2 regions of the Streptomyces sp. NPDC001401 genome follow, and region 1 is predicted to be linked to the other one. Evidence: riboswitches for the same ligand, from Rfam matches in the RefSeq annotation. Region 1 holds a riboswitch; the other holds the start of a gene.
What was found. Region 1 has a riboswitch for S-adenosylmethionine ahead of ACFY10_RS21510 (putative leader peptide). Riboswitches for the same ligand answer to the same signal wherever they lie in the genome.

Region 1 (4,712 bases):
TAGAAGTTGGCCAGCTGGGAGGAGAAGGAGCTGCGCAGGATGTCCGGGTCGGAGCGGGTCACGTTGCCCCACACCACGTCGTAGTCACCGCGCTGGAGCGTGGTGGCGAACTCGCTGACCTGGCGCTGCCTGAGCACCACATCGATCCCGACGGCCTTCAGCTGCTGCTGGACCAGCTCCAGTGCGGGCTGGTTGGTGGCCGCGTTGGGGAACCAGGTGATGGTCAGGCTCAGCTTGTTGCCGCTCTTGGCGCGGATACCGCCGCTGCCCGCCTTCCAACCGGCCGCGTCCAGCAGGGACTTGGCCTTGGCCGCGTCGAAGGCGAGGTCCGAGGAGAGATCGGTGTAGTCGGGCGTGGTGTGCGCCAGGACGCTGGTCGCCGGCTGGGTGCCGGTCGGGAACACGGTGTCGGCGATCTGCTTCCGGTCGACGGCCGCCACGATCGCCTGGCGCACCTTCGCGTCCTTCAGCAGCGGCCGCGAGTTGTTGAGCCCGAGGCCGAACACCACGCCGGGGTTGGCCCGGCGCAGGAGGGTGACCTGACCACCCTTCAGTGCCGCCTCGTTGGCCTTGCCGACGCTGCTGATCGCGTCGACCTGCCCGGACTGGAGACTGCCGGCCCGCACTCCCGCCTCGGGCACGACCTTGAACACCAGCTTGTCCAGGTAGGCCTCGCCCTTCTTGGACCGCAGCGAGGAGCCCCAGGCGTAGCCGGTGCGCTTGGCCAGAGTGATCGACTGGTTCTGCACATACTGCTTCAGCACGAACGGCCCGGAACCGATCACGCCGTTGCTGCACTTCTGCTGCGGGGTCTTCTTCACGCTCGCCGACGACTCGATACCCAGCGAGTGGGTCGAAGTCGCTTGCAGGAACTGGGCGTTGGGCTGCTTGAAGACCACCTTGACGGTGAGCGGGTCGACCACGGTGGTGCTCTTGACCCCGCTCAGGAAGCCCTGCGCGAGGACGCCCAGGGGGCCGAGCTTCGGCACCGCGTCGAAGTTGTCCTTGACCACCTGCGCGGTCAGCTTCGAGCCGTCGCTGAAGGTGACGCCCGACCGCAGGTGGAAGGTGAACGTCGTTGCCTTGGCTTCGATGTCCCAGCTCTTGGCCAGCCACGGCACGATCTTGCCGGTCTTGGGGTCCTGGTCGGTCAGGGAGTCCACGGTCTGGCGCACCGAGTAGATGCTCTCGTTGCTGCCGACCTGCTGCGGGTCCACGCAGCCGGCGTCGGACCCCACCGCGAAGGTCAAAGTGCCGCCGGACTTCGGTTGGCCGCTTCCGCTGCCGGAGCCTTCGCCACTCGAACCGCAGGCGGTCAGCAGAACACTGGTGGTCAGAAGGGCGGCCAGGGATGCCCATCGAGAGGTGCGGAAAGACGGTCGGGACAGTCTGGAATCCGGAAGTGCTGTCACGGAGGGGTTTCTCCTACTCGTGTCACCAGGCACGGGGTGCCGTGCGAGGCACGGCCGTGCATGGGCGTGCGGCCCCGGCCGGATCGACACCGGGAACGGGGTGCGCTGTACAGACAGGGGGTCAGGGGGAGGACACCGCGAGAGGCGGCAACGGGAGAGGCGCGATGCAGCTGTGGCCGGTGACGGACGTCAGCCGGCGCCGACCGGGCTCGTCAGGCCTGACAGAAGCAGCTGGTCGAGCGCTTCAGATCGATGTGGCGTCGGCGCGAGAGCCGGGAGAACGCCGTGGCGTCGGCGAAGGAGGCGGGCAGGTCACCGCAGTGCCGCATGCCGGTCCCCCCATCTCCGGCCCCGGTTGCGGGGCCACGCGCTTGCGGGAGTCGTCGATGACCCCGCCGGGCTTTCACCTGGAGCACCCCACCGCGCGGGAGGGTTGCCGGTCAGCGAGCCAGGGCTTGACGCTGACACTCAATGCCGATCGCGATGCTACGGAGCGGTCTTGTCGTACGTCAATGCCGGAATCGGGGGGCCCTGTTCGAGAGAGCGGGGCCGTCTCACGTGCCGGGATGTGTGGCTGACACGGAGGGCGCCCTCGCCGCCCGCGCCGCCGATCTCCCGGTCCGTGGCGACCGGCCGCCCCCTACCCCTGACCACACACCTGCATCCGAGCCGTCCACCGGAGGAACTCCCCATGACGGACCGCCACACCGGCTGCCCGGTGTGCACCTCGCCCTGGAGGCCGACGGCGGCGCCCACCCCGCCGCCCAAGTGACCCCGACCGCACGGGCGGTGCGTGAGGCGGCCGTCTTCGCCGAGCACGCCGGCTTCGCCCTCGTCACCTTCGCCGGCGCGCCGCTCCCGGAACTCCAGAGCCGGGGTGTCCTCCGCACCGAGTACCGGGGCAGCACCCTGTGCGACCACCTGGATCTGCCACCGCTCGCCGCCACGCCGGTCGACTGAGCGAACGGGCTGTGCGCTCCCGCGGTCACAGCATCAGCTGTCGGCGTCGAGGGCACCTGGCTGCGGGTGCCCTCGACGCCGATCAGGCAGGGCTCACATCGTGGCGCCCGACATCGCGCGGCACATCTCGGCGGTGCGGCGACACGCCTCCGCGCAGCGCATCATCATCGGGTCGTCCGGCATGGACATACACGCCTCGGCGCACATGTCGCACGCCTTGGCGCACATCGCGCACATCTCGGCCGACATGGGTGAGCGGCGCATCATCATGTCCGCGCACATCCGGGTCATCTCGGAGCAGTCCATGACCGCGCGCATGATCTGCATCGAGGGCGCGCCGCCCATCTGCATGCAGGCGCTCATGGTCTCCTCGCACACGGCGTGGCAGGACATGCACGCCTCGACGCAGTCCTGCATCTCCTTGCTCATGGCGGTCATGGGGCCGGTCTGGGTCATGGCTCCTCCTGGGGGGTGAGGGGGCCCGGGGCGGGTCCCTTGCCCCTCGTTCTACTTCCTCTCGTGCCCGCTTGCCACGAGGCGGGCGGGAGCATTCCGTGCGTTTTTGCCCGAAGTGCCCGGACCCGGCGTGGACCGCGTCACAGGCTGGCCCAGGCGAGTGATCGACTCACCACTCGCGGTCGATCCCCCGGAGTGGGTGACATCGACTAGCACGGCCTCGACGTCTCGCTCGGCGCGATCGCAGGGCAGGCCGGGGTCGGCGCCGGCACCGTGTACCGGCACTTCCCCAGCAAGGAGATCCTGCTGGAGGCCGTACTCGTCCAGCAGGTCGACGACTTGGTGGACGCCGCACGATGGGCTGCCCGAACTGCCCCTGTGCCGGCGTTCTTCGGCTTCCTCCTCGAGGTCGTCGAGACGTCGTACGGGCGCAAGCACGCGTGTGACGCGCGGACGATGTCGCCGCGCTCACTGTCGGGTGCGGAACGATACGGGCCGCTCACCGCGACCGGACCGGCGGCACTCGCATGGTGCACCTGGCACTGGAGGGTCTGCGGAATTCCGCACCGGTCACGGAAGGGCGGGGTTGTCGTGACAGTCCCGGGACGCTGCACGCTGCACGCTGCACGCGGCGCCACGGTGTGAGGAGTGCGGGGCCCGGCTCGATGCCCGGGCCACCGGCGGCCGCGCGCGTTACTGCGGCGCGACCTGCCGACAGCGAGCACACCGCCGCCGCGTGGGAATGGCCACGGGCGTTGAGCAGCGCGTCGAGGCCGGTGCCGTCGCGGACGGCTAGGGCGCGTCGGGGGAGGCGACGCCGTCGTGGCCGCGGCTGCCCCGGCTGGACGTATGGCTGCGGATCACGAACATCATCACGCCCTCCGGGCTCGTCCACGGCCCGTGCTCCATCCCCGGGTGCCGGTACGCGTACATCCCCGCGGTGAACGTCTCGCCGAGGCGCAGGTCGGTGAGGGAGCCGTCGAGGATGTACACCTCCTCGAAGAAGTCGTGTCGGGCGGCGCCCTGCGGGCTGGTGTCCGTCCCGGGTTCGTACCGCTGGAGCACGGTGGCGTCTCCCGTCTCGGGATCCACGGCCAGCATCTGCTCCCACACGCCGGCGGGCGCGCCGGGCGGCCGCCGCCAGGGTGCCGGGGGACGGTGGAACTCGGATTCGGGTCTGCTCATCGGCAGTACCTTTTCACGGATCGGCCGGAGTGAGGGTTCACGGATCGGCCGGAGCGGGGGCCGCACGCAGGCGGAAGCCCACGCCCCGCTCCCTGGCGAGCAGGGACGCGGCGCACGGCTGCGCCGAGACGTTCCAGGTTTCCGCAATGTGATACCTGTCCGGAACCCATTGACCGAGGGCGCGGGCGTCTGCTCAACTCACGTTCCATGACCCCGCGCGTGGATTTGACTCGGCGGCGCCACATCGACCTGGCGCACGTCTCCAGCGCGTTCTGTTGTCGTTGAGGACCCTCCTCTCTCCGGTCCTCCTTCTTCTTCTTTCTTCTCTCCTCTCGTCCCCGATTCCGGGGCAGAGGTAGGTCCGCGCAGTCGGCTGCCGGTGCATTGACGCACCGGCGGCCGCAAGCTGCGCGTCCTTGACCTGAATCTGACATTCACAGTTCTCGGAGCTCCGCATGTCTCCGTCCATCCGTAAACTCACGAGCCGCATCGGCGCGGTCGTCGAGGGCGTCGACCTCACGGCGCCCCCCGACCCCGCGACGATCACGACGCTCCGTCAGGCCCTCAACGAGCACAAGGCGATCGTGTTCGACCAGGTCGACCTCGACAACGCAGGTCAGGAACGGGTCGCCGGATGGTTCGGCGAGCTGACGACCGCCCACCCGAACGTGCCGGCCGCCGACGGTACGACCAATGTGC
Region 2 (4,712 bases), on a different contig from region 1:
GGCGATCTCGGCGGTACTGGGCGCTTTCCTGTACCTGTTCCCCGGGGCCAGGGTGACCAGCCTTCTGCCGTTCCTGTTCTTCCTCCCCCTGCGCTTCCCCGCATGGATCGTGCTGCCCTTCTGGGCGGCCCTGCAGTGGCTGGCGGCCGGGCATGCGGCGACGGGACCGGGGGTGGCCTATCTGGCCCACCTGGTGGGCTTCGGCCTGGGCTTCGTCTACGCCTGGGTCCGATTCGGCCGTACGACTAGAGTGAGATCCGCCCCAGCTCCGGCCCCCGAGGGAGAGAACCAGCCGTGATCACCGCGATCGTCCTCATCAAGACCAGCGTGGACCGGATCCCCGAGATCGCGGAGCGGATCGCTTCGCTGGAGAGCGTGAGTGAAGTCTTTTCCGTCACCGGTACGTATGACCTGATCGCCATGGTGCGGGTGAAGCAGCACGAGGATCTTGCTGACGTGATTCCCGGCAGTATCAGCAAGATCCCCGGGGTCGAGGCGACGGACACGCATGTCGCTTTCCGGACGTACTCGCAGCATGACCTCGAGGCTGCGTTTGCCATTGGGCTGGATTCGTGATCGGCGCCTAGGCGTTTGCGGGGCGCGGAGCGTTTGCGGCAACCGGTCCGTTGTGGCTGGTCGCGCCCACGCGGCGGAGCCGCATGTCGATACAGCCCCGCGCCCCTGAAGAAGGGGCAGCTACTCAGACCGCGGGGACGCAGCGGCCGTCCTCCGTGCGGTACTGCCACTTCGCGCCGCTGCGCACGAGCTCCTTCACCGCGTTGACGAAGCGCTCGACGTGCTCGTCCGGCGTCCCTGCTCCGAAGCTGACGCGGATCGCGTTGAGGGACTTCTCGCCGGGGGCGGCCTCGGGGGCGCCGCACTCGCCCTGGGTCTGCGGGTCGCTGCCCAGGAGGGTGCGGACGAGGGGGTGGGCGCAGAAGAGGCCGTCGCGGACGCCGATGCCGTACTCGGCGGAGAGGGCCGCGGCGAAGTGGGAGCTGTTCCAGCCCTCGACGACGAAGGAGATCACGCCGACCCGGGGGGCGTCGTCGCCGAAGAGCGAGAGGACCCGCACCTCGGGCACCTCGGCGAGGCCCGCCCGGACGGTGTCGATCAGGTGCTGCTCGCGGGCGACGAGGGTGTCGAAGCCGGCCTCGGTGAGCGCCTTGCAGGCCGACGCGATGGAGTAGGCGCCGATCACGTTCGGGGAGCCGGCCTCGTGGCGGGCCGCGCTCTCGTGCCACTCCACGTCCACTCCCCCGTCCTCGCGCCGCGTGACCTTGCGGCTGGCGCCGCCGCCCGCGAGGTAGGGGTCGGCGGCCTGCAGCCAGTCGGCACGGCCGGCCAGCACGCCGGAGCCGAACGGGGCGTACAGCTTGTGGCCGGAGAAGGCGACCCAGTCGACGTCGAGGTCCTGCACGGAGACCGGGTGGTGCGGGGCGAGCTGGGCGGCGTCCAGGACGATGCGGGCGCCGTGCGCGTGGGCCGCGGCGGCCAGCTCGCGGACCGGCCACAGCTCGCCGGTGACGTTCGAGGCGCCGGTGACACAGACCAGGGCCGGGCCGTACGGGTCGCGGTCGGCGAGGGCCTTCTCCAGGGTCTCCACCGCCTGCGCCGGGGTGCGCGGGGCGTTGAGGTAGGTGACCCGGGCGTCCTTCCAGGGCAGCAGGCTCGCGTGGTGCTCGGTCTCGAAGACGAAGACCTGGCAGTCGGCAGGGAGGGCCTGCGCGAGGAGGTTTAGGGAGTCCGTCGTCGAGCGGGTGAAGATCAGCTGGTCGTCGGTGCGGCAGTCCAGGAACTCGGCGACCGTCTTGCGGGCGTTCTCGAACAGGTCGGTGGAGAGCTGCGAGAGGTAGCCGGCGCCGCGGTGGACGCTGCCGTAGTACGGGGCGTAGGCCGCCACGTCGTCCCAGACGCGCTGCAGGGCGGGGGCGCTGGCCGCGTAGTCGAGCGCGGCGTAGGTGACTTCGCCGCCCGTGACGAGCGGGACGGTGACATCCCGGCCCAGAACGGGCAGCGGGGCACAAATGGCGGTGGCGACGGCAGCGGTGGAGACAGACATGGCGAACTCCTGTGAGGGGTAAGCGGAATCGCCGTACCGGACGGTGCGTCGACGGCACGGGAGAAGGTGAAGGGGGTATGCGGAGGCGGGGCTCGGCGCCCTATCGCATTCGCTTGCTCACAGAAGGCTCCCTCGATGACCAGGACCCCTGGTGTCTTTCGAGGGGCCCGCGCTTGCCGTAGACCTCGCTGCCTACGGCCTGGTCTTCACCCGGGGCACCCCGCCACGGACGGAGGGTTGCCGGACAGTCGGCCGGGGCCTCATGACTGTCACTCATGACCTGGAAAGGAACGTACGTGAAGTGATCGCGGTCCCGCAACTCGTGTCCGAACTACGGGACCGCGGTCCTCTGCTACGCGTTGCTGGCCGCCACCCAGCGCTCCAGCGCCCGCTTGGCCGCGCCGGAGTCGATCGACTCCGCCGCCTTGTCCATGCCGGCCCGGATCTGCTCGGCCAGCGTCCCGGGGCCCGGGTCGAGAGCCACGAGCGCAGCCGCCGAGTTCAGCAGTACGGCGTCACGTACGGGGCCGGTCTCGCCGTCGAGGAGGCGGCGGGCGACCTCCGCGTTGTACGACGGGTCGGCACCGCGCAGGGCCTCCACCGGGACCAGCTCGAGGCCGACGTCGCGGGGGTCGAACGACTCCTCGGTGACCTTGCCGTCGCGCACGATCCAGACGTGGGAGGTGGCCGTCGTCGTCAGCTCGTCCAGGCCGTCGTCGCCGCGGAAGACGAGGGAGGAGTTGCCTCGTTCGGCCAGGACGCCCGCGATCATCGGCGCGATGCGCGGGTCGGCTACACCGACTGCCTGTGCCTTCACCTTCGCCGGGTTGGTCAGCGGGCCGAGGGCGTTGAAGACCGTCCGGATGCCCAACTGGCCGCGAGCGGCGGCGACATGGCGCAGCGCCGGGTGGAACTTGACCGCGAAGCAGAAGGTGATGCCCGCCTCCTCCGCGACCTCGGCCACCCGCTTCGGCGTGAGGTCGAGGTTGACGCCGAGCTTCTCCAGGACGTCCGAGGCGCCCGACGCCGACGAGGCCGCGCGGTTGCCGTGCTTGACGACCTTGGCGCCGGTTCCGGCCACCACGATCGCCGACATCGTGGAGATGTTCACCGTCTTCGCGCCGTCGCCGCCCGTGCCGACGATGTCGACGGTGCGGCCCGACACCTCGATCACATTGGCGTGCTCGTACATCGCGCGGACCACGCCGGTGATCTCCTCGACGGTCTCGCCCTTGGCCCGCAGGGCGACCACGAAGCCCGCGATCTGGGCGTCCGTCGCCTCGCCGCGCATGATCCGGTCCATCGCCCAGGCCGTCGCGTCGGCGCTCTGGTCGCGGCCGGACAGCAGCGCGTTCAGTACCTCGGGCCAGGAACGGCCCGCCGCGGTGTCGCCTCCAGCGGGGGTCACAGCGCTCATAAGGCCGCTCCTGGGTGTCGTAGAAGAGTGTGAAGAAGCATGTGAACTCGTCGAAGAGTTCCGACACCCACCCTATCCAGCCCGAAGGCAAGGCGAAGGGCCCCGTCCGAACACCGGACGGGGCCCTTCTACCGTGGCTGTGGCGAGCCGCAGCGATCAGTGGTGGCCGTGGCCGCTCGTGATCTCCTTGTACTCCTCGACGGTCGGCTTCGGAATCTGGGCCTCCTCGCCGAAGTACGCCTCGCTGAGCTTGGCGCGCAGCCGCTCGGAGCCCTTGACCTTGCGCTCGACGCCGTTCTCGTCGACCGTCGGGCCGATCTCGGCCGGCTTGTACTGCTCGTGCGCCGTGAGCGTGTGCAGCGCGTCCTGGCTGAGCGGCTCGTGGACCTCGATGAACTCACCGTGCGGCAGGCGCTTGATGATGCCCGACTCGCGGCCGTGCAGCACCTTGTCCTTGTCCCGGCGCTGGAGGCCGAGGCAGATCCGCTTGGTGGCGATGAACGTGAGGACCGGCACGACGAAGAAGCCGACGCGCACGAACCAGGTGATCGCGTTGATCGACAGGTGGAAGTGCGTGGCCCACAGGTCGTTGCCGCCACCGACCATCAGCACGAAGTACCAGGAGATCCACGCGGCACCGAACGCGGTACGCGTCGGGGCGTTGCGCGGACGGTCCAGGATGTGGTGCTCGCGCTTGTCGCCGGTGACCCAGGACTCGATGAACGGGTAGACCGCGATCGCGACCAGGACCAGCGGGAAGATCACCAGCGGGATGAACACGCCCAGGACGAGCGTGTGGCCCCAGAGATTGATCTCCCAGCCCGGCATCGTACGGATCAGGCCCTCGGAGAAGCCCATGTACCAGTCGGGCTGGGCGCCGGTGGACACCTGGTCCGGACGGTAGGGGCCCATGGCCCAGATCGGGTTGATCGAGGCGATCGCCGCGATGGCCGTGATGACGCCGAAGACCAGGAAGAAGAAGCCGCCGGCCTTCGCCATGTACACGGGCAGCAGGGGCATGCCGACGACGTTGTTGTTCGTCTTTCCGGGACCCGCGAACTGCGTGTGCTTGTGGTAGAAGACCAGGATCAGGTGGCCCACCATCAGGCCCAGCATGATGCCCGGCAGCAGCAGGATGTGGACCGAGTAGAACCGGGCCACGAAGTCGCCGCCCGGGAACTCGCCGCCGAAGAGGAACATCGACAGGTACGTGCCCACGACCGGCACGGACAG

Region 2: linked by a shared signal. The riboswitch ahead of ACFY10_RS02410 (aminotransferase class V-fold PLP-dependent enzyme) and the one ahead of ACFY10_RS21510 (putative leader peptide) in region 1 are both predicted to bind S-adenosylmethionine.

What each region holds. Positions count from the first base shown of each region.
Region 1 is NZ_JBIAWI010000006.1:62,448-67,159, forward strand. It holds gene ACFY10_RS21505 (ABC transporter substrate-binding protein) at 1-1,388, opposite strand, end outside; gene ACFY10_RS21510 (putative leader peptide) at 1,625-1,741, opposite strand; SAM riboswitch class IV at 1,775-1,888, opposite strand; gene ACFY10_RS21515 (hypothetical protein) at 1,983-2,372, shown strand; gene ACFY10_RS21520 (four-helix bundle copper-binding protein) at 2,466-2,828, opposite strand; gene ACFY10_RS21525 (hypothetical protein) at 3,102-3,473, shown strand; gene ACFY10_RS21530 (cupin domain-containing protein) at 3,621-4,013, opposite strand; gene ACFY10_RS21535 (TauD/TfdA dioxygenase family protein) at 4,469-4,712, shown strand, end outside.
Region 2 is NZ_JBIAWI010000001.1:513,954-518,665, forward strand. It holds gene ACFY10_RS02400 (rhomboid family intramembrane serine protease) at 1-298, shown strand, start outside; gene ACFY10_RS02405 (Lrp/AsnC family transcriptional regulator) at 295-576, shown strand; gene ACFY10_RS02410 (aminotransferase class V-fold PLP-dependent enzyme) at 701-2,062, opposite strand; SAM riboswitch class IV at 2,227-2,343, opposite strand; gene trpD (anthranilate phosphoribosyltransferase) at 2,415-3,479, opposite strand; gene ACFY10_RS02420 (cytochrome bc complex cytochrome b subunit) at 3,636-4,712, opposite strand, start outside.